DNA from 3 places in the Erwinia pyri genome. Region 1 is predicted to be linked to each of the others. Evidence: predicted binding sites of a transcription regulator. Region 1 holds the regulator's gene; each other region holds the start of a gene.
The links. Region 1 encodes PhoB, which activates phosphate uptake and scavenging genes when phosphate is short. Its sites were predicted from a motif close to CTGTCATAAAACTGNCNNAT; they were not measured.
Positions count from the first base shown of each region.

Region 2: pstS (phosphate ABC transporter substrate-binding protein PstS) is a predicted target of PhoB. The motif match lies at 2,165-2,184, and genes of this name have one in related genera.
Region 3: glpT (glycerol-3-phosphate transporter) is a predicted target of PhoB. The motif match lies at 3,598-3,617, and genes of this name have one in related genera.

Region 1 covers NZ_CP132353.1:3,463,999-3,471,142, reverse strand. The annotation lists gene Q3V30_RS16490 (AAA family ATPase) at 1-2,055, opposite strand, end outside; gene sbcD (exonuclease subunit SbcD) at 2,052-3,275, opposite strand; gene phoB (phosphate response regulator transcription factor PhoB) at 3,466-4,155, shown strand; gene phoR (phosphate regulon sensor histidine kinase PhoR) at 4,179-5,492, shown strand; gene Q3V30_RS16470 (PstS family phosphate ABC transporter substrate-binding protein) at 5,511-6,437, shown strand; gene Q3V30_RS16465 (cobalamin-independent methionine synthase II family protein) at 6,609-7,144, shown strand, end outside.
Region 2 covers NZ_CP132353.1:4,507,211-4,514,354, forward strand. The annotation lists gene glmU (bifunctional UDP-N-acetylglucosamine diphosphorylase/glucosamine-1-phosphate N-acetyltransferase GlmU) at 1-50, shown strand, start outside; gene glmS (glutamine--fructose-6-phosphate transaminase (isomerizing)) at 231-2,063, shown strand; gene pstS (phosphate ABC transporter substrate-binding protein PstS) at 2,290-3,330, shown strand; gene pstC (phosphate ABC transporter permease PstC) at 3,415-4,377, shown strand; gene pstA (phosphate ABC transporter permease PstA) at 4,374-5,261, shown strand; gene pstB (phosphate ABC transporter ATP-binding protein PstB) at 5,305-6,075, shown strand; gene phoU (phosphate signaling complex protein PhoU) at 6,093-6,830, shown strand; gene Q3V30_RS21385 (MFS transporter) at 6,930-7,144, shown strand, end outside.
Region 3 covers NZ_CP132353.1:4,253,087-4,260,230, forward strand. The annotation lists gene metE (5-methyltetrahydropteroyltriglutamate--homocysteine S-methyltransferase) at 1-810, opposite strand, end outside; gene metR (HTH-type transcriptional regulator MetR) at 946-1,887, shown strand; gene Q3V30_RS20145 (YehS family protein) at 1,986-2,462, shown strand; gene Q3V30_RS20150 (carboxylate/amino acid/amine transporter) at 2,517-3,371, opposite strand; gene glpT (glycerol-3-phosphate transporter) at 3,763-5,112, shown strand; gene glpQ (glycerophosphodiester phosphodiesterase) at 5,124-6,176, shown strand; gene yigL (sugar/pyridoxal phosphate phosphatase YigL) at 6,217-7,017, opposite strand; gene pldB (lysophospholipase L2) at 7,090-7,144, opposite strand, start outside.

The DNA.
Region 1 (7,144 bases):
AAGGGCGAGGGCGGTGATAATCGTCTGCCACTGCGTGCGTAACTGCCCGGCTTCCCGCCGATCCTCATCTGCCGCCTGCTGCTCTTTTTCGGCCAGTGCCTGCAGGTTTTTCAACTGCTCGCGCTTCGCTGTGCCCCGATCTTTCAGCTGCTCAACTTCGGCTCTCAGCCTGGCCAGACGCTGCTGGTTTTCTGAGAGTTCAAGCGCCTGGTAATCCGCCACCGCCGGGTGCTCGCAGGAGCCGCAGAGCGGACAGGGCTGCCCGGCTTCAAGCAGGGCGCGCTGCTGCTCCAGGCTGGCGATCCGCTGCTCCAGTTCACAGCGCTTTTCCAGATCCTGAAGATGCTGATATTTCTCTTTCCAGTCGTTGCGCAGCGCGGCCAGCTGCAGCTCTTCCTGCTGCTGCTGCTTCAGGCTCTCCTGCTGGCTGGCCTGCTGGCGTGCCTGGCGGGCCGCAAGCTGTTGCCACTGTGCAGAGAGCAGAGCCAGCTGCTGCCGCTGTGGGCGCTGCTGGCTGAGCCGCGCCAGCGACTGCTCCAGCTCGCTTTCTGCATGCCGCTGCCGCTGCGCCGCTGCGCTCTTCTCCGCTCCGGCGAAGCGTGCCTGCGCCTGCTCCAGCAGCTGTTGCTGCGGTCTGGCCTGTTGCTCCGCCTGCAGAAGCTGACGCTGAAGCTGGAGAACGCTGTTTCGCTGCTCTTCCGTTCGCGTTTGCCGGACTTTCAGCGCCTTCTCGCTCTGCTGCTGCTGCTCAAAGCGAACGCGCCACAGCGGCAGAGATTCTCCCCAGCGGGCAAAATGCGGATGCTTTTGCTGCCATTCCCGGTGGAGCTGCTGCTGTGCCTGCTTGTCAGTTTGCGCCTGCTGATTTTGTTGCAGCACAACCTGACGGCGTTTGAGTGATTGTTGGTACTCACTTACTTCTTTAGCCAGCCCCTCTGTCTGCTGCCTTATTGAGGCGATGCGGTTATCCAGCGGCAGTACCCTGTCGGCAATCAGCGTCTCCTGCTGCAGGCGATACGCCTCATGCTGTTGACGCGCGTCATCGGCGACTTTCAGCTGTTGGGTACACTCCTCAAGCTGTTGCTGCGCCAGCGCTTTTTGCTGCGAAAGCTGCTGTTGCTGCCTCTCCAGCTGCTGCCACTCCTGCTGATACTGCTCGCGCTGCTGCCAGAGCGGGCGCACCTTTTCTGCTGGCTCTGCCTGGGTGAGACGGGAGAGTTCTGCACCATCCTGCTGCCAGGCGATTTCCGCCTGCTGGCTGGCCTGTTCCGCGCCTTTCACGGCCTGCTGGGCAGCCTGATACTGCTGCTGCCACTGCCATAAAAAATGGTGCCGCTGATGTTGCGAAGTAAGCACCTGCTCCGCTGTGATCAGTTCATCCAATTGGGTTGTGAGTTGTAAGAGCTGCTGCTCTTCCAGCAAGGCCATGCCGCTCGCCTGCGCGCGCAGGGTATCCAGCGCCGCTTTAGCCGTTTTATGGCGTTCAAACACGCTGGCGGAGAGACGGCCATAAATTTCGGTGCCGGTCAGCTCTTCAAGCAGCTCCGCGCGGCTGTTGGCGTCGGCGTTCAGAAACGCCGCAAATTGTCCCTGTGACAGCATCATCGACTTGGTAAAGCGCTCAAAGTCCAGGCCGGTGAGGGCGGTCAGCATCTCCAGCTTATCCTTGACCTTGTCGGCAACGATTTTATTGTCTTCGCAGCGGGCCAGCTCTACGCGCGGCGCCTGCAGGTTACCCTCTACTGCGCCACGCGCCCGGTTCTGGCTCCAGAATGCCCGCCAGGCCACCCCTTTTACCTCAAATTCAACCTCTGCCAGACATTCGGAGGTGTCACGCGTCATCAGATCGTTCTGCGACTGCGAGAGCTTACCCAGCCTTGAGGTCTCGTGATAAAGCGCCAGGCAGATGGCGTCGAGCAGTGTGGTTTTGCCCGCGCCCGTAGGCCCGGTAATGGCAAACAGGCCATTGCTGGCGAAAGGTTCGGCGGTGAAGTCGATCTTCCACTCCCCCTTCAGGGAGTTGAGATTTTTAAAACGCAGCGTCAGGATCTTCATGCCTGCTCCTCATCATCTATCTCGGCCAGCGTCTGTTTAAACAGCGTGGTAGCGCGAGCCAGCCGTTCCGGATCCTCATGCTCCTCAAGCGCCAGTCGGCGACTGAACACCTCCTGCGCGCTCAGCTCGCTCAGCGTCTCATTATTCTGACGGTTAATGACCTGCTCACGCTGCTCCCGGCTGCGACGCAGTAGCACCACCTCCACAGGCAGCTGCTCCGTCAGCTCCTGAATACGACGCTGCAGATCGTTCAGCCAGGCATGGGTGGAAATTTCGATATCGAGCCACACGGTTTTGCCATCTTCACGCGGCAGGATCGCCGCAAGCTGCTGCTCAATCTCTTCCAGCGAGCCTTTGATCATCTGCATGGGCTGAAAGAGCGGGATCGGCAACGCTTCAACGTTACTGAGCCTGCCTTCGGCAAAATCGACCAGAAAGACGCTTTTCTCACGGCCCAGCTCATCAAAGCTGAGCGGAATAGGGGAGCCGCTGTAGCGGATATGATCGCTGTCAGCAATGCGTTGCGCACGATGGATATGCCCCAGCGCAATGTAGTCTGCTGGCGGAAAAGCCTGCGCCGGAAAGGCATCAAGCGTGCCGATGTAGATATCCCTGACCGCATCACTTTTGGTGACGCCAACGGTGGTCAGATGGCCGGTGGCGATAATGGGGAGCGGCAGATTATGCTGTTCACGCACTACCAGTGCCGCCTGCCAACAGCGCTGGTAGTGCTGGGTTATCGCCTCCAGCAGCGTCAGCTGTTTTTCCCGCCCAGACTGGCCTGCCCTGCTGAGGGTAATGTCGCGCGGCCGCAGGAAAGGGATCGCACAGAGCAGCGCGCCGGGCTTGCCTTCGCGCGTGTTGAGCATCAGCACCTGCTGCGCGGGATCGTCACTGGCTGCGGCAATTACCCGGGTATTAAGACAGGCGAGCAGCTCGCGGGATTCGTTCAGCGTGGCCACAGAGTCATGATTTCCCCCCAGCACCACCAGCTCACAGCCGGTTTGCTGCAGCTTCACCACAAAACGGTTGTAGAGTTCACGTGCATAACTGGGCGGCGAACCCGTATCGAAGATATCACCCGCAACGATAATGGCGTCCACCTGCTTTTCCACCGCCTGTTCCAGCAGCCAGTCAATAAAAGCCTGATGTTCCGGAGCGCGGCTTTTGGTGTAAAAGAACTGGCCCAGATGCCAGTCTGACGTGTGGAGTATTCGCATGGGATCCCTCTGAGGCGCAAAGCAGTGCCGACGATTATAAACAGCCCTGCGCAAAACCCCAGCCGCTACCTTCATAAAAGTGTTATAAATCGGCGGGCTGGGGGCTCTTTTTTTCATAAAACTGTCATAAAACTGACGCATAATGGCGCCGCATATCCAGTGGCATTCCGTCACAGTAGCAGGAGCAATAATGGCTAAGCGCATTCTGGTAGTCGAAGATGAAGCCCCAATCCGTGAGATGTTGTGTTTCGTTCTGGAGCAAAATGACTATCAACCGATAGAAGCGGAAGATTATGACAGTGCGGTCAGTATGCTTATCGAACCCTGGCCTGATTTGATCCTGCTGGACTGGATGCTGCCGGGAGGATCGGGCATTCAGTTTATTAAGCACCTGAAGCGTGAAGCGATGACCCGGGAGATCCCAGTGATGATGCTCACGGCGCGTGGCGAAGAAGAGGATCGCGTTCGCGGTCTGGAAGTGGGGGCCGACGACTATATTACCAAGCCATTTTCGCCGAAAGAGCTGGTGGCGCGGATTAAAGCGGTGATGCGCCGCATCTCGCCAATGGCGGTGGAAGAGGTTATTGAAATACAGGGATTGAGCCTCGATCCCTCTTCGCACCGCGTGATGTCTGAGACTCAGCCGCTGGAGATGGGGCCGACAGAGTACAAGCTGCTGCACTTCTTTATGACGCACCCGGAGCGGGTCTACAGCCGCGAGCAGTTGCTTAATCATGTGTGGGGCACTAACGTGTACGTCGAAGATCGTACCGTTGACGTCCATATTCGCCGCTTACGCAAGGCGCTGGAACTGACCGGGCACGATCGCATGGTGCAGACGGTTCGCGGAACAGGTTACCGTTTCTCTGCACGTTACTGATCGTTCGCACTGGAGCCTTTACCGTGTTGGAACGCCTCTCCTGGAAGAGACTGCTGCTGGAGCTGCTGCTGGCCTGCCTGCCTGCCCTGATTTTGGGGCTGCTGGTAGGCTACCTGCCCTGGCTGCTGCTGATCGCCGTGTTGGCCGTAATGGGCTGGCACTTCGCTAATTTACTCCGTTTGTCCCACTGGCTCTGGATCGATCGCAGCATGACGCCGCCAGCCGGTCGCGGAAGTTGGGAGCCGCTCTTTTATGGCCTCTACCAGATGCAGGCGAGAAATCGTCGGCGTCGGCGCGAGCTTGGCCATCTGATTAAGCGTTTCCGCAGCGGAGCGGAGTCGCTGCCCGATGCCGTGGTACTGACCACCGAAGAGGGAACCATCTTCTGGTGCAACGGGCTGGCGCAACAGATGCTGGGGCTGCGCTGGCCGGAGGATAACGGTCAGAACATCCTTAACCTGCTTCGTTACCCCGAATTTACCCGCTACCTCCGCCAGCGCGATTTTACCCGACCGTTGACCCTGGTGCTTAACAGCCATCGCCATCTTGAATTCCGCGTGATGCCCTATTCAGAAGGGCAGTGGCTGCTGGTGGCGCGCGACGTGACGCAGATGCATCAGCTGGAAGGCGCCCGCCGTAACTTCTTCGCCAACGTCAGCCATGAGCTGCGCACGCCGTTAACGGTGCTGCAGGGCTACCTGGAGATGATGAATGACTCCGTCATGGAGGGGCCGCTGCGGGATAAAGCGCTGCATACGATGCAGGAGCAGACCCGCCGCATGGATGGGCTGGTTAAACAGCTGCTGACGCTCTCCCGTATTGAAGCCGCGCCAGCGCTCGATCTGCAGGAAAAAGTCGACGTGCCGTTAATGCTGAAGCTGTTGCAGCGTGAAGCAGAAACCTTGAGCCAGGGGCGGCACGAAATCCATTTCCACAGCGATCAACATCTGCGGGTTTTCGGCAACGACGAGCAGCTGCGAAGCGCCATCTCCAACCTCGTTTATAACTCGGTTAACCACACGCCGCCCGGTACACGCATTGATATCAGCTGGCAGCAAACCCCGCAGGGCGCGCTGTTCAGGGTGAAGGATAATGGTCCGGGCATTTCGCCTGAACATATTCCCCGCCTGACGGAACGTTTTTATCGCGTGGATAAAGCGCGTTCACGGCAAACCGGCGGCAGCGGGCTTGGCCTGGCCATTGTGAAACACGCGTTGAGTCACCATAACGCCCGTCTCGATATCACCAGCGAGCCGGGCGTGGCGACCTGTTTCAGCTTCATCCTGCCGCCAAGGTTGATTGTCAGCCGCGAGTTGGCTCAGAATGCGGTTCGTTGATCGAACCGGATACCTGAGATGAAAAAGCTGTTTCTGCTCGCCCTGACCTGTTTCAGCCTGATGGCGCAGGCCGAAGAGGGGATGCTGGCCGGGAATCTGACCAGCGTCGGCTCAGATACGCTCGGCAATCTGATGACGCTGTGGGGCGAGAGTTTCAACCGACAATATCCCGGCGTGAATGTGCAGGTTCAGGCAGCCGGCTCCTCTACTGCGCCTACCGCCCTCGCTGCAGGCGCGGCACAGATCGGCGCGATGAGCCGTCCCATGCAGGCTGTGGAGCGCCAGCTGTTTGAAGCGCGCTATGGTTATCCGCCGCTGGCTGTGCCGGTGGCTATGGATGCGCTGGTGGTGGTGGTGAATCAGGACAACCCCTTGCAGGGGCTTAACACCAAACAGCTCGATGCCATTTTCTCTGTGACCCGCCGCTGCGGAGCCGCTGCGGCCATCAATCACTGGGGCGATCTCAACCTGACACAATCCGGCTGGCCTGAACGTCCGCTGCAACGCTTTGGCCGTAATTCCGCTTCCGGCACCTGGGGTTTCTTCAAGCAGCAGGCGCTCTGTAACGGTGATTTCCGCAATGATGTCAGCGAGTATCCGGGTTCCGCGGCCGTGGTGCAGGCCGTGGCCGACACGCTGAATGCCATTGGTTATGCCAGTATGGGGATCCACCTCTCCGGCGTAAAAACGCTGCCGGTATCTCGTGACGGAACGGCGTGGATTGCGCCAAATGCAGAGACTATTCGCAGCGGTAGCTATCCCTATGCGCGTAAGCTTTATCTTTATGTTAATAAACCGCCCGGTAAACCGCTGGAGCCGATTGCGGCTGCTTTCCTTCAGCACGTGCTTTCCGATCGGGGCCAGGCGTGGGTGACTCAGGCGGGTTATCTGCCTCTCTCTGACCAGCAGCGTCGCGAGGCGCGTCTGCTGCTGGATGCCAAATAAGTGAGCACCAACATGAATTTTTTTCATGCATGATGAAATTTCCTCGGTTGCAGCTGAATCTTTCTCATGACACTCTGTATCACAGCCATATAGACATCCAGAAGTCTACATATAACGAATCGTGATAATTTCGCCGGTAAATTACAATCGGCGTGCCAGGAGTGACATACCATGCAGAGAGATTCAGCCCAGTATCGTGCCGAAGTGGTCGGCAGCTTCCTTCGCCCTGCAGCCATCAAACAGGCTCGCGAGCAGTTCCAGGCGGGTGAGATCGATGCTGTTGCGCTTAAGCGCATCGAAGACGAAGCCATTCGTGATGTGGTCACACACCAGCGCGCCTGCGGGCTGAAAGTGGTGACGGACGGTGAATTCCGTCGCGCCTGGTGGCACTTTGACTTCTTCGACGGTCTGGAAGGAGTGGAGCGCTACGAGTCTGAGCAGGGCATTCAGTTTAACGGTGTGCAGACCAAAGCACACAGCATCCGCGTTACCGGCAAACTCGGTTTTGGCAAACATCCGATGCTGGAAGATTTCCGTTACCTGAAAAGCATCAGCGGCGACGCCGTGCCGAAGATGACCATTCCCAGCCCAAGCGTGCTGCACTTCCGCGGCGGACGTAAAGCTATCGACGCTGAAGTTTATCCCGATCTTAACGTCTATTTTGACGATCTGGCGCAGACTTACCGTGACGCCATCCAGGCCTTTTA
Region 2 (7,144 bases), 1.0 Mb from region 1:
AAGAGCAGAATCTGAAAACAGACTGGCAGCGGCCGGTGAAGAAGAAGTAAACCAATCGGGCAGCGCAGGCTGCCCCTCTATTTCAGAGGAGGGACTCATCCCTCCCGCAAGTGCAGTTATAAATATAATCCCCACTCTCTACAAAGGCTCGGGGAACCGGTAAAACCGGACTAATCAGGTCAGAAGACAAAGTTAATGATCCACAGGGTCATGACGACAGGAATAACATTATGTGTGGAATTGTAGGTGCAGTTGCCCAGCGTGATATCGCTGAAATCCTGCTGGAAGGGTTACGCCGCCTCGAGTATCGGGGTTATGACTCTGCCGGTGTGGCAGTGGTCACCGCAGAAGGCCAGGTGACGCGTCTGCGTCGTCTGGGAAAAGTCGCTAAGCTGGCCGAAGCAGCGGAAACCACCCCGCTGGTGGGCGGCACGGGGATTGCGCACACGCGCTGGGCTACGCACGGAGAGCCTTCCGAGGCTAACGCGCATCCCCATATCTCTGAACATATCATCATTGTTCATAACGGCATCATTGAAAACCACGAACCCTTGCGTGAACTGCTGATGGAACGGGGCTATATCTTCGCCTCTGAGACCGATACTGAAGTGGTGGCTCACCTGGTTCACTGGGAGCAGAAACAGCAGGGCGGCACGCTGCGTGAAGTGGTACTGCGCGTGATCCCTCAGCTGCGCGGTGCGTATGGCATGGTGATTATGGACAGCCGCGATCCTTCGGTGCTGGTGGCTGCGCGTTCCGGCAGCCCGCTGGTGATTGGCCGTGGCGTGGGTGAGAACTTTATCGCTTCCGATCAGCTGGCCCTGTTGCCGGTGACGCGCCGCTTTATCTACCTCGAAGAGGGCGATATTGCAGAGATCACCCGCCGTGACGTGAAAATCGTTAACCGTCAGGGTGAGTCCGTAGCGCGCAGCGAAATCGAATCTACCGTGCAGTACGATGCGGGCGACAAAGGCCAGTTCCGTCACTACATGCAGAAAGAGATTTATGAACAGCCGATGGCGATCAAAAACACGCTGACCGGGCGCTTCAGCCACGGTGAAGTGGATCTCTCTGAGCTGGGCCCGAATGCCAACGAGCTGCTGAAGCAGGTGGAGCATATCCAGATCGTGGCCTGCGGCACCTCTTACAACTCCGGCATGGTATCGCGTTACTGGTTTGAAGCGCTGGCAAACGTCCCTTGTGACGTCGAAATCGCGTCAGAATTCCGCTATCGCAAATCGGCAGTGCGTAAAAACAGCCTGCTGATTACTCTCTCTCAGTCTGGCGAAACCGCGGATACTCTGGCGGCACTGCGTCTCTCTAAAGAGCTGGGCTATCTGGGATCGCTGGCTGTCTGTAACGTGGCCGGCTCGTCGCTGGTGCGCGAATCCGATCTGGCGCTGATGACCAAAGCTGGCACCGAAATTGGCGTGGCTTCCACCAAAGCCTTCACCACCCAGCTGACCGTACTGCTGATGCTGGTGGCGAAAGTGGGCCGCCTGAAAGGGATGGACGCGCAGATCGAGCATGACATCGTGCACGGCCTGCAGGCGCTGCCAAGCCGTATCGAGCAGATGCTGTCACAAGATAAGCTGATTGAAACGCTGGCTGAAGAGTTCTCCGATAAGCATCATGCGCTATTCCTGGGCCGCGGCGATCAGTACCCGATCGCCATGGAAGGGGCGCTGAAGCTGAAAGAGATCTCCTATATTCACGCGGAAGCCTATGCGGCAGGCGAACTCAAGCATGGCCCGCTGGCGCTGATTGATGCCGATATGCCGGTGATCGTGGTTGCACCCAATAACGAACTGCTGGAAAAGCTGAAGTCGAATATTGAAGAGGTTCGCGCGCGCGGCGGCCTGCTCTATGTCTTTGCGGACCAGGATGCCGGTTTCAGCAACTCGGAAGGGATGCGCATTATCCCGTTACCGCACGTTGAGGAGATTATTGCCCCTATCTTCTACACCGTGCCGTTGCAGATGCTCTCCTATCATGTGGCGCTGATCAAGGGTACGGATGTTGACCAGCCGCGTAACCTGGCGAAGTCAGTAACGGTGGAATAACGCCCCCTTTCAACACGCTGCAGTAACAAACCCCACTTTGTGGGGTTTTCTTTTGCCATTTTCCGCCCGAGCCTGCAGTCACCCGTTCAAAAAAACAGCCACTGTCATATAACTGTCACAAACCGTACATTTTACTGTCATCAAACTGTCCTATTTTGCCTCCAGCAGCAATCAATATTCCTGTTAAAACGGCGTAAAGCCTGACTTGAAATCCCCTGGAGGGAACATGACACTGATGCAAAAAACCCTGGCTCAATGCGTAGCTTTAACTCTTTCATTGAGCGCGGTTTCTGCAATTGCCGCCACTAATCTGACCGGCGCTGGCGGCACCTTCCCGGCGCCTGTTTATAACAAATGGGCTGCTGACTACAACACCGCAACCGGCGCACAGGTTAACTATCAGGGCATCGGTTCTTCCGGCGGTGTAAAACAGATCATTGCTAAAACTGTTGATTTCGGTGCTTCTGATGCGCCAATGAAAGATGAAGATCTGCAGAAAAACGGCCTGTTCCAGTTCCCTACCGTGATCGGTGGCGTGGTGCTGGCCGTGAATATCCCGGGCATCAAATCTGGTCAGCTGACGCTGGACGGCAAAACCGTGGGCGACATCTACCTGGGTAACATCAAAAAGTGGAACGACCCGGCTATTACCAAGCTGAACCCGGGCGTGAAACTGCCAGACAGCAACATCAACGTGGTTCGCCGCGCTGACGGTTCAGGCACCTCATTCGTGTTCACCAGCTACCTGGCTAAAGTTAACAGCGACTGGAACAGCAAAATTGGTAAAGGCAATACCGTAAACTGGCCTGTGGGTCTTGGCGGTAAAGGCAACGACGGCGTTGCGGCCTTCGTACAGCGTCTGCCTGGCTCCATCGGCTACGTTGAGTACGCCTATGCCAAACAGAACAGCCTGGCTTACACCAAACTGATTGATGCCGATGGCAAAGCCGTTGAGCCGGGCGAGAAGAGTTTCAGCAACGCCGCGAAAGGCGCTAACTGGAGCGAATCGTTCGCGCAGGACCTGACTTATCAGAAAGGTGATGATGCCTGGCCGATCTCTTCCACCACCTTCATTCTGGTGCACAAAGAGCAGGCAAATGCTGAGAAAGGGGCTGCTGTGCTGAAGTTCTTTGACTGGGCATACAAAAACGGTGGCAAAACCACTAACAGCCTGGACTACGCTTCACTGCCGGACTCTGTTGTTGAGCAGGTTCGCGCAGCATGGAAAACCAACGTAAAAGACAGCTCGGGTAAAGCGCTTTACTAAGCGGTTGTAGGGGCCGGTTAATCCGGCCTGTTCTATCGGGCGGCATCGTGGTGTCGCCCCTACACTTTCACTATCGGGAATCCTATGGCTGAAACCAAGCCGACATTTAAAGCTCCGGGAAAACAGGGTGACGTCATCTTCGGTGCGCTGGTAAAACTGGCTGCGCTGATTGTGCTGTTTCTGCTCGGCGGCATTATTGTCTCTCTGATCCTCTCCTCCTGGCCCAGCATGCAGAAGTTCGGCTTCTCCTTCCTGTGGACCAAAACCTGGGATGCTCCCAACGAACAATTTGGTGCGCTGGTGCCCATTTATGGCACCGTCGTGACCTCGGTAATTGCGTTAGTTATCGCCGTTCCGGTGAGTTTTGGTATCGCGCTGTTCCTGACAGAACTTGCCCCTAACTGGCTTAGGCGCCCTCTGGGTGTGGCGATTGAGCTGCTGGCCGCGATCCCCAGTATTGTTTATGGCATGTGGGGCCTGTTTATCTTCGCCCCGCTGTTCGCTACCTACTTCCAGACGCCGCTGGGCGACCTGATGGCGAATATTCCCATCGTCGGCGCGCTCTTCTCCGGTCCTGCGTTTGGGATTGGCATTCTGGCTGCCGGGATTATTCTGGCGATCATGATCATCCCCTACATCGCTTCGGTGATGCGCGACGTGTTTGAACAGACGCCGGTAATGATGAAAGAGTCGGCCTACGGTATTGGCTGCACGACCTGGGAAGTGATCTGGCGGGTGGTGCTTCCGTTCACCAAAAATGGCGTGATAGGCGGCGTGATGCTGGGCCTGGGTCGCGCGCTGGGTGAAACCATGGCGGTGACCTTTATTATCGGTAATACCTATCAGCTGGACAGCCCTTCGCTCTTTATGCCGGGGAACAGTATCACCTCGGCGCTGGCAAACGAATTTGCTGAAGCTGAATCGGGCGTGCATACCGCTGCCCTGATGGAGCTGGGTCTGATCCTGTTTGTGATCACCTTTATCGTGCTGGCCTGCTCAAAGCTCATGATTTTGCGTCTGGCAAAAAGTGAAGGAGCGCGTTCATGACCACCATGGAAATGCAGACTCGTGCTGAGCTGTTAGCGTCACGCCGTAAGATGCAGGCATGGCGCCGGATGAAGAACCGCATTGCCCTGACCCTGTCGCTGCTGACCATGGCGTTTGGGCTCTTCTGGCTGGTGTGGATCCTGTTTGCCACCGTGACGCGCGGCGTGGACGGCATGACGCTGTCGCTGTTTACTGAAAATACGCCGCCGCCAAATACGGCGGGCGGCGGTCTGGCTAACGCCATTGCGGGCAGCGGCTTGCTGATCCTCTGGTCCACGGTGATTGGTACGCCGCTGGGGATCATGGCGGGTATCTATCTGGCGGAGTACGGGCGTAAATCCTGGCTCGCAGAAGTGATCCGTTTTATTAACGATATCCTGCTCTCTGCGCCGTCGATTGTGGTTGGCCTGTTTGTTTACACCATTGTGGTGGCTCAGATGCAGCACTTCTCGGGCTGGGCTGGTGTGGTTGCCCTGGCGCTTCTGCAGATCCCGATTGTTATCCGTACTACGGAAAACATGCTGAAACTGGTGCCGGACAGCCTGCGTGAAGCGGCCTATGCGCTGGGCACGCCGAAATGGAAGATGATTTCAGCTATTACGCTCAAGGCCTCTGTCTCCGGCATCCTCACCGGGGTACTGCTGGCGATTGCCCGTATTGCCGGAGAGACCGCTCCGCTGCTGTTTACGTCGCTCTCTAACCAGTTCTGGAGCACCGATATGATGCAGCCGCTGGCTAACCTGCCGGTGACCATCTTTAAATTCGCCATGAGCCCGTTTGCCGAATGGCAGAGCCTGACCTGGGCGGGCGTGCTGCTGATTACCCTCTGCGTGCTGCTGCTGAATATCCTGGCGCGCGTCGTTTTCGCCCGTAGTAAACATTAATTTTTTGGCGCGGCTACGGCGGCGCGAATAAGCGAGAAACAGAATGGCTGACAACACCTCACGTAAGATGATTCAGGTTCGTGATTTGAACTTTTACTACGGTAAATTTCATGCGCTGAAAAACATCAATCTGGATATCGCCAAAAACCAGGTGACCGCCTTTATCGGCCCGTCAGGCTGCGGCAAGTCCACCCTGCTGCGTACCTTTAACAAGATGTTCTCACTTTACCCGGAGCAGCGCGCCGAAGGCGAAATCATGCTGGATGGGGAAAATATTCTCACCGCCAGCCAGGATATCGCCCTGCTGCGCGCCCGCGTGGGCATGGTATTCCAGAAGCCCACGCCGTTCCCGATGTCCATTTATGACAACATTGCGTTTGGCGTACGTCTGTTTGAAAAGCTGTCGCGCGCTGATATGGATGAGCGCGTGCAGTGGGCGCTGACCAAAGCGGCGCTCTGGACGGAAACCAAAGACAAACTGCATCAGAGTGGTTACAGTCTCTCGGGCGGCCAGCAGCAGCGTTTGTGCATCGCGCGCGGTATTGCCATTCGCCCTGAAGTGCTGCTGCTTGATGAACCCTGCTCTGCGCTGGATCCTATCTCCACAGGCCGAATTGAAGAGCTGATCACCGAGCTTAAGCAGGATTACACCGTAGTTATCGTCACGCACAACATGCAGCAGGCTGCACGGTGCTCCGATCACACGGCCTTTATGTATCTGGGCGAACTGATTGAGTTCAGCGACACCGACACGCTGTTCACCAAGCCGCATCAGAAACAAACTGAAGACTACATCACTGGCCGCTACGGTTGAGTTGACTGGAGAATACGATGGATAACCTGAATCTGAACAAACATATCTCCGGACAGTTTAACGCCGAGCTGGAGCATATCCGTACCCAGGTATTAACCATGGGTGGGATGGTTGAGCAGCAGCTCACGGATGCGATTACCGCTATGCATAACCAGGATGGCGAACTGGCGAAGCAGGTAATTGATGGCGACCAGAAGGTCAACATGATGGAAGTGTCGATTGATGAAGCCTGTGTGCGCATTATCGCCAAACGCCAGCCAACCGCCAGCGATCTCCGTCTGGTAATGGCGATCATCAAAACCATCTCCGAGCTGGAGCGCATTGGCGATGTGGCCGAAAAAATCAGCCGCACGGCGCTGGAGAAGTTTGGTCAAAGCCACCAGCCGCTGCTGGTGAGCCTGGAGTCGCTGGGCCACCACACTATCCAGATGCTGCATGATGTGCTGGATGCGTTTGCGCGTATGGATCTCACGGCGGCAATTGAGATCTATCGCGAAGACAAGAAAGTCGACCAGGAGTATGAGGGCATCGTGCGTCAGCTGATGACCTATATGATGGAAGATCCGCGCACCATTCCCAGCGTGCTGACCGCGCTGTTCTGTGCTCGTGCTATCGAACGCATCGGTGACCGTTGCCAGAACATCTGCGAAATTATTTTCTACTTCGTTAAAGGGCAGGATTTCCGTCACGTTGGCGGTGACGAGCTGGATAAGCTGTTAACCGGCGACAGCAGCGGCGAGAACAATCCCACCTGATCCCTCCTCTGGCCGGGTTCGCCCGGCCTGCGTTTTTCGTCTGGAATGTAACCGCTGAAAACGTATACTTGCCGCACGACATTCTGGCAAGGAACACTCATGACACAAAAGAGGCCTGTAAAGGGCGCCACTCCGGGTAAAGCGATGCTGGCGGCCATCAGCGGCTACGCAATGGACGGATTCGATCTGCTGATCCTGGGCTTTATGCTGCCCGCCATCAGTCTTTCACTGGCGCTGAATCCTTCTCAGGCCGGCTCGCTGGTAACCTGGACGCTGATTGGCGCAGTCATGGGCGGCATTATCTTTGGTCATCT
Region 3 (7,144 bases), 790 kb from region 1:
TTTGCCATGGACCAGGTCAACGTGCAGGCCCTGAACCGGCAGCGTACGGATAGTGTCAATGTTGGTACCGGCGCTTTCAAAATAGGTAGTGAGCAGCAGTTTTGTGGATCCCTGCAGCGCTTCATAAGCTGGCTTAAAGGCATCCAGCCACGACTGAGGCAGTTCCAGAACCAGCGCTGGCTCATCAATCTGCACCCAGTCGATATTGCGCGCTGCCAGCTCAGCCAGCACCTGCTGATATACCGGCAGAATGTCGTTCAGCAAGCTCAGGCGGTCAAACTGTTCGCCCTTTACTTTACCCAGCCACAGATAGGTTACCGGACCCAGCAGCACAGGTTTCACCTTATGCCCCAGCGCCAGCGCTTCATCCACCTCTTCCAGGATCTGCCTCCAGCTCAGCTTAAACTGCTGGCCTTTGGTGAATTCCGGCACCATATAGTGATAGTTAGTGTTGAACCATTTTGTCATCTCGGCTGCGGCTGCGGGTTCGCCGGTTGGCGCGCGACCACGGCCCAGGCGGAACAGGGTATCCAAATCGACCGAGCCATCTTTATTTTGATGGCGGGCCGGGACATTGCCCAGCAGCAGGCTGGTTGTCAGAACGTGATCGTACCAGGCGAAGTCTCCCACCGGCACCAAATCCACACCCGCCTGCCGCTGCTGCTGCCAGTGGCGGGCACGTAATTCGCGCCCCACGGCCAGCAGTTCTTCCTGAGACGTGGTGCCTGCCCAGTAGCTTTCCTGGGCCTTTTTCAGTTCGCGACGCAGGCCGACGCGGGGAAATCCGAGTGTATGGTTCAGAATGGTCATCAGCGCTTTCCTCAGTTGCTGCCCGTTGTGGTTGCAATCAGGCTTTTAGACGTCCAGATGTTTACACATCTATAATCCGCAGGTACTGTAGTAACCACAAGCGCAAATTGTTCACTGTCGTTGTGAAGGACTCTCATGATCGAACTTAAACACCTGCGAACGCTGCAGGCGCTGCGGACAACCGGCTCACTGGCAGCAGCAGCAGCCCAGCTACATCAAACGCAGTCGGCGTTATCTCATCAGTTCAGCGACCTGGAACAGCGTCTGGGCTTCCGTCTGTTCGTGCGCAAGAGCCAGCCGTTACGCTTCACGCCGCAGGGAGAGATCCTGCTGCAGCTGGCGGAGCAGGTGCTGCCGCAAATTCAGCAGGCGCTTCAGGCGTGTCATGAGCCGCACCAGACCACGCTGCGCATCGCCATTGAGTGCCACAGCTGTATCCAGTGGCTGACGCCCGCGCTGAATAATTTTCGCCAGAGCTGGCCGCAGGTGGTGATGGATTTCAAATCGGGAGTCACGTTTGACCCGCAACCAGCCCTGCAGCAGGGCGAGCTGGATCTGGTTCTTACTTCCGATATTCTGCCGCGCAGCGGGCTGTTCTATTCACCGATGTTTGATTTTGAAGTAAGGCTGGTGCTGGCGCCGGACCACGCTCTGGCGCAAGTTGAGCATATCTCCCCTGAGGATCTGGCTAACGAAGTGCTGATGATTTATCCGGTTCAGCGCCAGCGTCTGGATATCTGGCGACACTTTTTACAGCCCGCGGGCGTCAGCCCGGCGCTGAAAAGCGTTGATAATACGCTGCTGTTAATTCAGATGGTGTCGGCAGGCATGGGCATTGCCGCGCTGCCTCACTGGGTGGTAGAAAGCTTTGAAAATCAGGGCGTGGTGGTTACCAAAACGTTGGGTGAAGGGCTATGGAGCCGCCTTTATGCCGCCGTCCGCGATGGCGAGCAGCGTCAGCCGGTTACCGAGGCTTTTATCCGCTCTGCCCGCCAGCATGCCTGTGACCATTTACCCCGCGTGAAAGATGCTTCCCAACCCGGGACGCCCCTGCCTGGTACGCTGGCTCACTCCTGATTTATCTCTCCCGCTTAATCTCTGGCGGGTTTTCCTGCATCAGGGGCCATTTGTCTCTATAATGCGCCCAACAGACTTTGATCCCTGATGAGATTTTTATGACGAATAATGATGTTCTGCGCAGCGTGCGCTACATGCTGGATTTAAGCGATGCCCAGGTCGTAGCGATCCTGGCGCTGGCAGAAACCGAGGTCAGCGAAGCGGAAGTGCACAGTTTCCTGAAAAAAGAGGATGAGCCAGGCTACCGCGACTGCCCGGATGTGATTATGGGCTACTTCCTGAACGGCCTGATTTTCCAGCGTCGCGGAAAGAGCGAAGAGGCCCCTGCCCCCTCTATCGAACGCAAAATGACTAACAACATCATCATGAAGAAGCTGCGTGTTGCGTTTGATCTGAAAACCACTGACATTCTTGAGACCCTCAAGCTGGCGGACTTTGCCGTAGGTCAGTCTGAGATTGGCGCTATCTTCCGTAAGCCTGGCCATAAAAATTACCGCGAATGCGGCGACCAGATCCTGCGTAACTTCCTTAAAGGGTTAACGCAGAAGATCCGCCCGGCGGTAAAAGCGAAATAATGCGTAAAGGGCAGCACTCTGCTGCCCTTTACAGTTTCCGGAAGCGGATGCCGATTACCGGTTTTTAATAACCCAGTGTCGGTGGACTAACAGAGAAGCGAAAATGACCGCTGCGCCAATGATAAAACTTGGCCAGTGCGGCTGCTGCTGCCAGATAGCCAGGTTGACCAACAGGCCTGCAGGCACATGCATATTGTTCATAATCCCCAACGTCCCGGCATCCACCTGCGTCGCGCCGTAGTTCCACATGAAATAGCCTAATCCTGAAGCGACAACGCCCAGCCAGATCAGAATGCCCCACTGGAGGGAGGTCGTGGGTAGCTTTTGCGGATTCCCCCACAGGAACCAGGCCAGCACCGCGATTAACGCCGCCCCAAGGTAGAACCAGGAGAAGGCGGTATGCTGTGGCATCGGACGGATCTCCTGCAACCGTTTATAGCCCACCATACCGACAGCAAAGATAATGTTTGCCAGCTGTACCAGCATCAGGCCGAACCAGAAATGTTCGCTCACCTTGTCATAACGGATGATGGCTGCACCGCCCACCGCCAGCAGCGCGCTCAGGGCATATCCCCAGCGCACGCCGCGCCCTTTCAGAAGATCGTAAATCAGCGTGACATAGAGCGGCGTCATCACGGTAAACAGCAGAAATTCTGACACGCTGAGGTAGAGATAGGCCTGGAAACTCACCAGATACATCACCCCGAGCTGTAAAGCGCCAACGCCCATATAGAGCAGCAGCGTGGAAGGCCGGTAGCCTTTCCAGCGCAAAAAGGGCAGGAATACTACCGCTGCCAGCAGCAGGCGAACCAGTACGGAAAACACGCTGTCTACCTGCCCGGCCAGGTATTCACCTATCAGGCTGAAAGAAAATGCCCACAAGATTGTGGTGACAATCAGTAACGTCACAATAAAAACTCTGCAGTGAAAAGTGGCCGTAGTGTAGCGAAATGCACGAAGTCACAGGGAATTATTTGGTTTACATCTGAGCATTTAAAATACATCTGCACTGTGGCTTTGAAAGATGTTCGCTAACGAAAGTCATTTTCTTAACGCTTTCCAAACCCAACTTTTTATCATTCCCCCTTCACAAGCCTGACACGTTTTGTCGCGCTAATTCACAGATACGGTTTTTTTGTCATAAAAATGTAACATTTGAGTTTCGCTTCACAGTCTGCTGAGCGTTTTACGCCTATTCTTTGCGCGAAAAGGAACATTGTGTCCGTTTTTCCGGCAATCCTTTCGTTATGACGCGCCATAAGGCGCTAAAAAGAGAATAAACCGCCCATCGGAGGCTCACATGTTAAGTATTTTTAAGCCAGCCCCTCACCAGCCTCGTGTAGAGGCCGGCAAGGTAGATCCGCTCTACCGCAAGCTGCGCTGGCAAATTTTCCTGGGAATTTTCTTCGGTTATGCTGCCTATTATCTGGTTCGCAAAAACTTTGCTCTCGCCATGCCCTATCTGATTGAGCAGGGTTTTTCCCGTGGCGACCTCGGGTTTGCGCTCTCTGGCATCTCTATCGCCTACGGCTTTTCAAAATTTATCATGGGCTCGGTCTCTGACCGCTCTAACCCCAGAGTCTTTTTGCCTGCCGGGTTGATCCTGGCCGCCGCGGTTATGCTCTTTATGGGGTTCGTCCCCTGGGCCACCTCCAGCATTATGGTGATGTTCGTGCTGCTGTTTTTATGCGGCTGGTTTCAGGGAATGGGATGGCCTCCCTGTGGCCGCACTATGGTGCACTGGTGGTCGCAAAAAGAGCGCGGAGGGGTGGTTTCCGTCTGGAACTGCGCGCATAACGTAGGCGGCGGCATTCCTCCTCTGCTGTTCTTGCTGGGCATGGCGTGGTTTAACGACTGGAAAGCGGCGCTCTATATGCCAGCCTTTGGCGCTATCGTGATTGCCCTCTTTGCCTTTGCCATGATGCGCGATACGCCGCAATCCTGCGGCCTGCCGCCGATTGAAGAGTACAAAAATGATTATCCGCCGGACTATGATGAAAAACATGAAGAAGAGCTGACCGCCAGGCAAATCTTTATGCAATATATTTTGCCGAATAAATTGCTGTGGTATATCGCGCTGGCGAACGTGTTTGTCTATCTGCTGCGTTACGGCATTCTTGACTGGTCACCTACTTACCTGAAAGAAGTGAAGCATTTCGCGCTGGATAAATCCTCCTGGGCTTACTTTTTCTATGAATATGCAGGGATCCCCGGCACGCTGCTGTGTGGCTGGATGTCTGACAAAGTCTTTAAAGGCAATCGTGGCGCCACCGGCGTATTCTTTATGGTGTTGGTCACCATTGCCACCGTAATCTACTGGATGAACCCGGCAGGTAATCCCGGCATTGATATGGCTTGTATGATCGCCATCGGCTTCCTGATTTATGGGCCTGTCATGCTGATTGGCCTGCATGCGTTAGAGCTGGCTCCGAAAAAAGCGGCCGGAACAGCGGCAGGGTTTACCGGTTTATTTGGTTACCTGGGCGGCTCTGTGGCAGCCAGCGCTATCGTCGGCTATACCGTAGACTTTTTCGGCTGGGACGGAGGCTTTATCATCATGATTGGCGGCTGTGTACTGGCTGTGCTGTTGCTGGTGTTAACTATGCTGAGTGAAAACAAGCATAAACAGCAGCTGAAGCAGGCGGAATAACGGGAGAGTCCATGTTAATTAAAACAGTCGTGGCCACCATCCTGATGGCCTCTTCACTCTGCGCTATGGCTGCGCAGTCGGACAAAATTGTTATTGCCCATCGGGGAGCCAGCGGCTATTTGCCGGAACATACGCTTCCTGCCAAGGCGATGGCCTATGCCCAGGGAGCGGACTTTCTGGAGCAGGATTTGGTCATGACCAAAGATGACCGGTTAGTCGTGCTGCACGATCATTACCTTGATCGTGTGACAGATGTTGCCGACCGTTATCCTACCCGTGCCAGAAAGGATGGACGTTACTACGCTATCGACTTCACGCTGGCCGAGATTAAAGGCCTGAAATTCTCAGAAGGGTTTACCGTAGAGAACGGCAGGAAAAAGCAGACGTTCCCAAAACGCTTTCCTCTGGGGAAATCTGACTTCCGCGTCCACACCTTTGAGGAGGAGATCGAATTCATTCAGGGACTGAATTACTCTACAGGTAAAAACATCGGGATTTACACGGAGATTAAAGCGCCCTGGTTTCATCGCCAGGAGGGCAAAGATATCTCCGCTAAAGTGCTCGATGTCCTGAAGAAGTACGGTTACAGCGATAAAAAAGATCCTGTGTACCTGCAGTGTTTTGATTACAACGAAGTGAAGCGGATCAAAACGGAGCTGGAGCCACAGCGAGGGATGAACCTCAAGCTGGTCCAGTTAATCACTGAAACCAGCTCGAAAGAGACGCAGGAGCAGCAGAACGGCAAATGGGTGAACTACAGCTACGACTGGATGTTTAAACCTGGCGCCATGAAGCAAGTGGCTGAGTACGCCGATGGAATTGGGCCGGATTATCATATGCTGGTGGCGGCGACATCGACTAAGGGTCATATTCGTCTGACCGGGATGGTGAAAGAAGCGCACCAGGCCAGAATGGTGGTTCATCCTTATACCGTCCGGGCAGACCAGCTTCCCGCTTGGGTAGATAATGTCGATCAGCTCTACGATGTGCTCTACAACCAGGCTAACGTAGACGGCTTATTCACTGATTTCCCTGATAAAGCAGTTCACTTCCTGCATCAGTAAACCTCTTCCGCCCCGGTGCGCCTGGGCGGAAGATGGCTGGCTACACGTTGTAAAGCTTACGCAGATAGTGGGGCACAGCGTTATCCGCATTGGATCCAATCACTTCCAGCTCCGGCAGCAGATCTTTCAGACGATGGTGCGAATTGCTCATGATGCACCCCTTGCCAGCCATGGTCAGCATCTCTTTATCATTCATACCGTCACCAAAGGAGATGCACTCTTTCAGGCCAAAGCCCAGAGAGCGGGCAACGGCGTCCAGCGCATGGCCTTTCGACACCCCGCCCGCCATCACTTCCAGACAGGTCGGCAGCGAGAAGCTGACGTTAACGCGATCGCCCCAGCGAGCCACCAGCGCCTCCTCGAGCGGGATCAGCAGCTCAGGTTTACCACAGGTAAAGAACACCTTGCTGATGCCATCCGTTGCCAGCGAACCTGGCTCATAGATCTGGTAATTGAAGTCAGACTCGCGGAAGAAATCCATCTCTTCAGGACGGTTACGGTTCAGGAACCACTCTTCATCGCGGTAGACGTTGGTAAAAATATCCTCATGGCTGTGATGCAGCGCAAACAGCTCGCGGGCAATGTCTTCATCCAGATTGTGGCTGAAAACCAGCTCGCCAGCGGTGTTGTGCACGCGCGCGCCGTTAGAGGTGATCATAAAAGCGTCAATCCCCAGACTGTCCCGCATTTGCGCCACATCAATGTAGTGACGGCCGGTGGCGAAGATAAAATTCACCCCCTTGCGAGTCATCAGCTGCAGCGTTTCACGGGCGAAAGGAGATAAACGGTGATCCGGTGACAACAGCGTGCCGTCAAGATCGGAAGCAACAATAGGGTACATAAAACCTCTGGTTAGTCTGTTATCGGGCAGTCTGGCTGGCCCGCTACTGAGTCACATCTGAGTAGTGCAAAATCAATGCCTGGAGAAAAACGCCACGATGGCTTCCAGCGCTTCGGCACGCATGCTG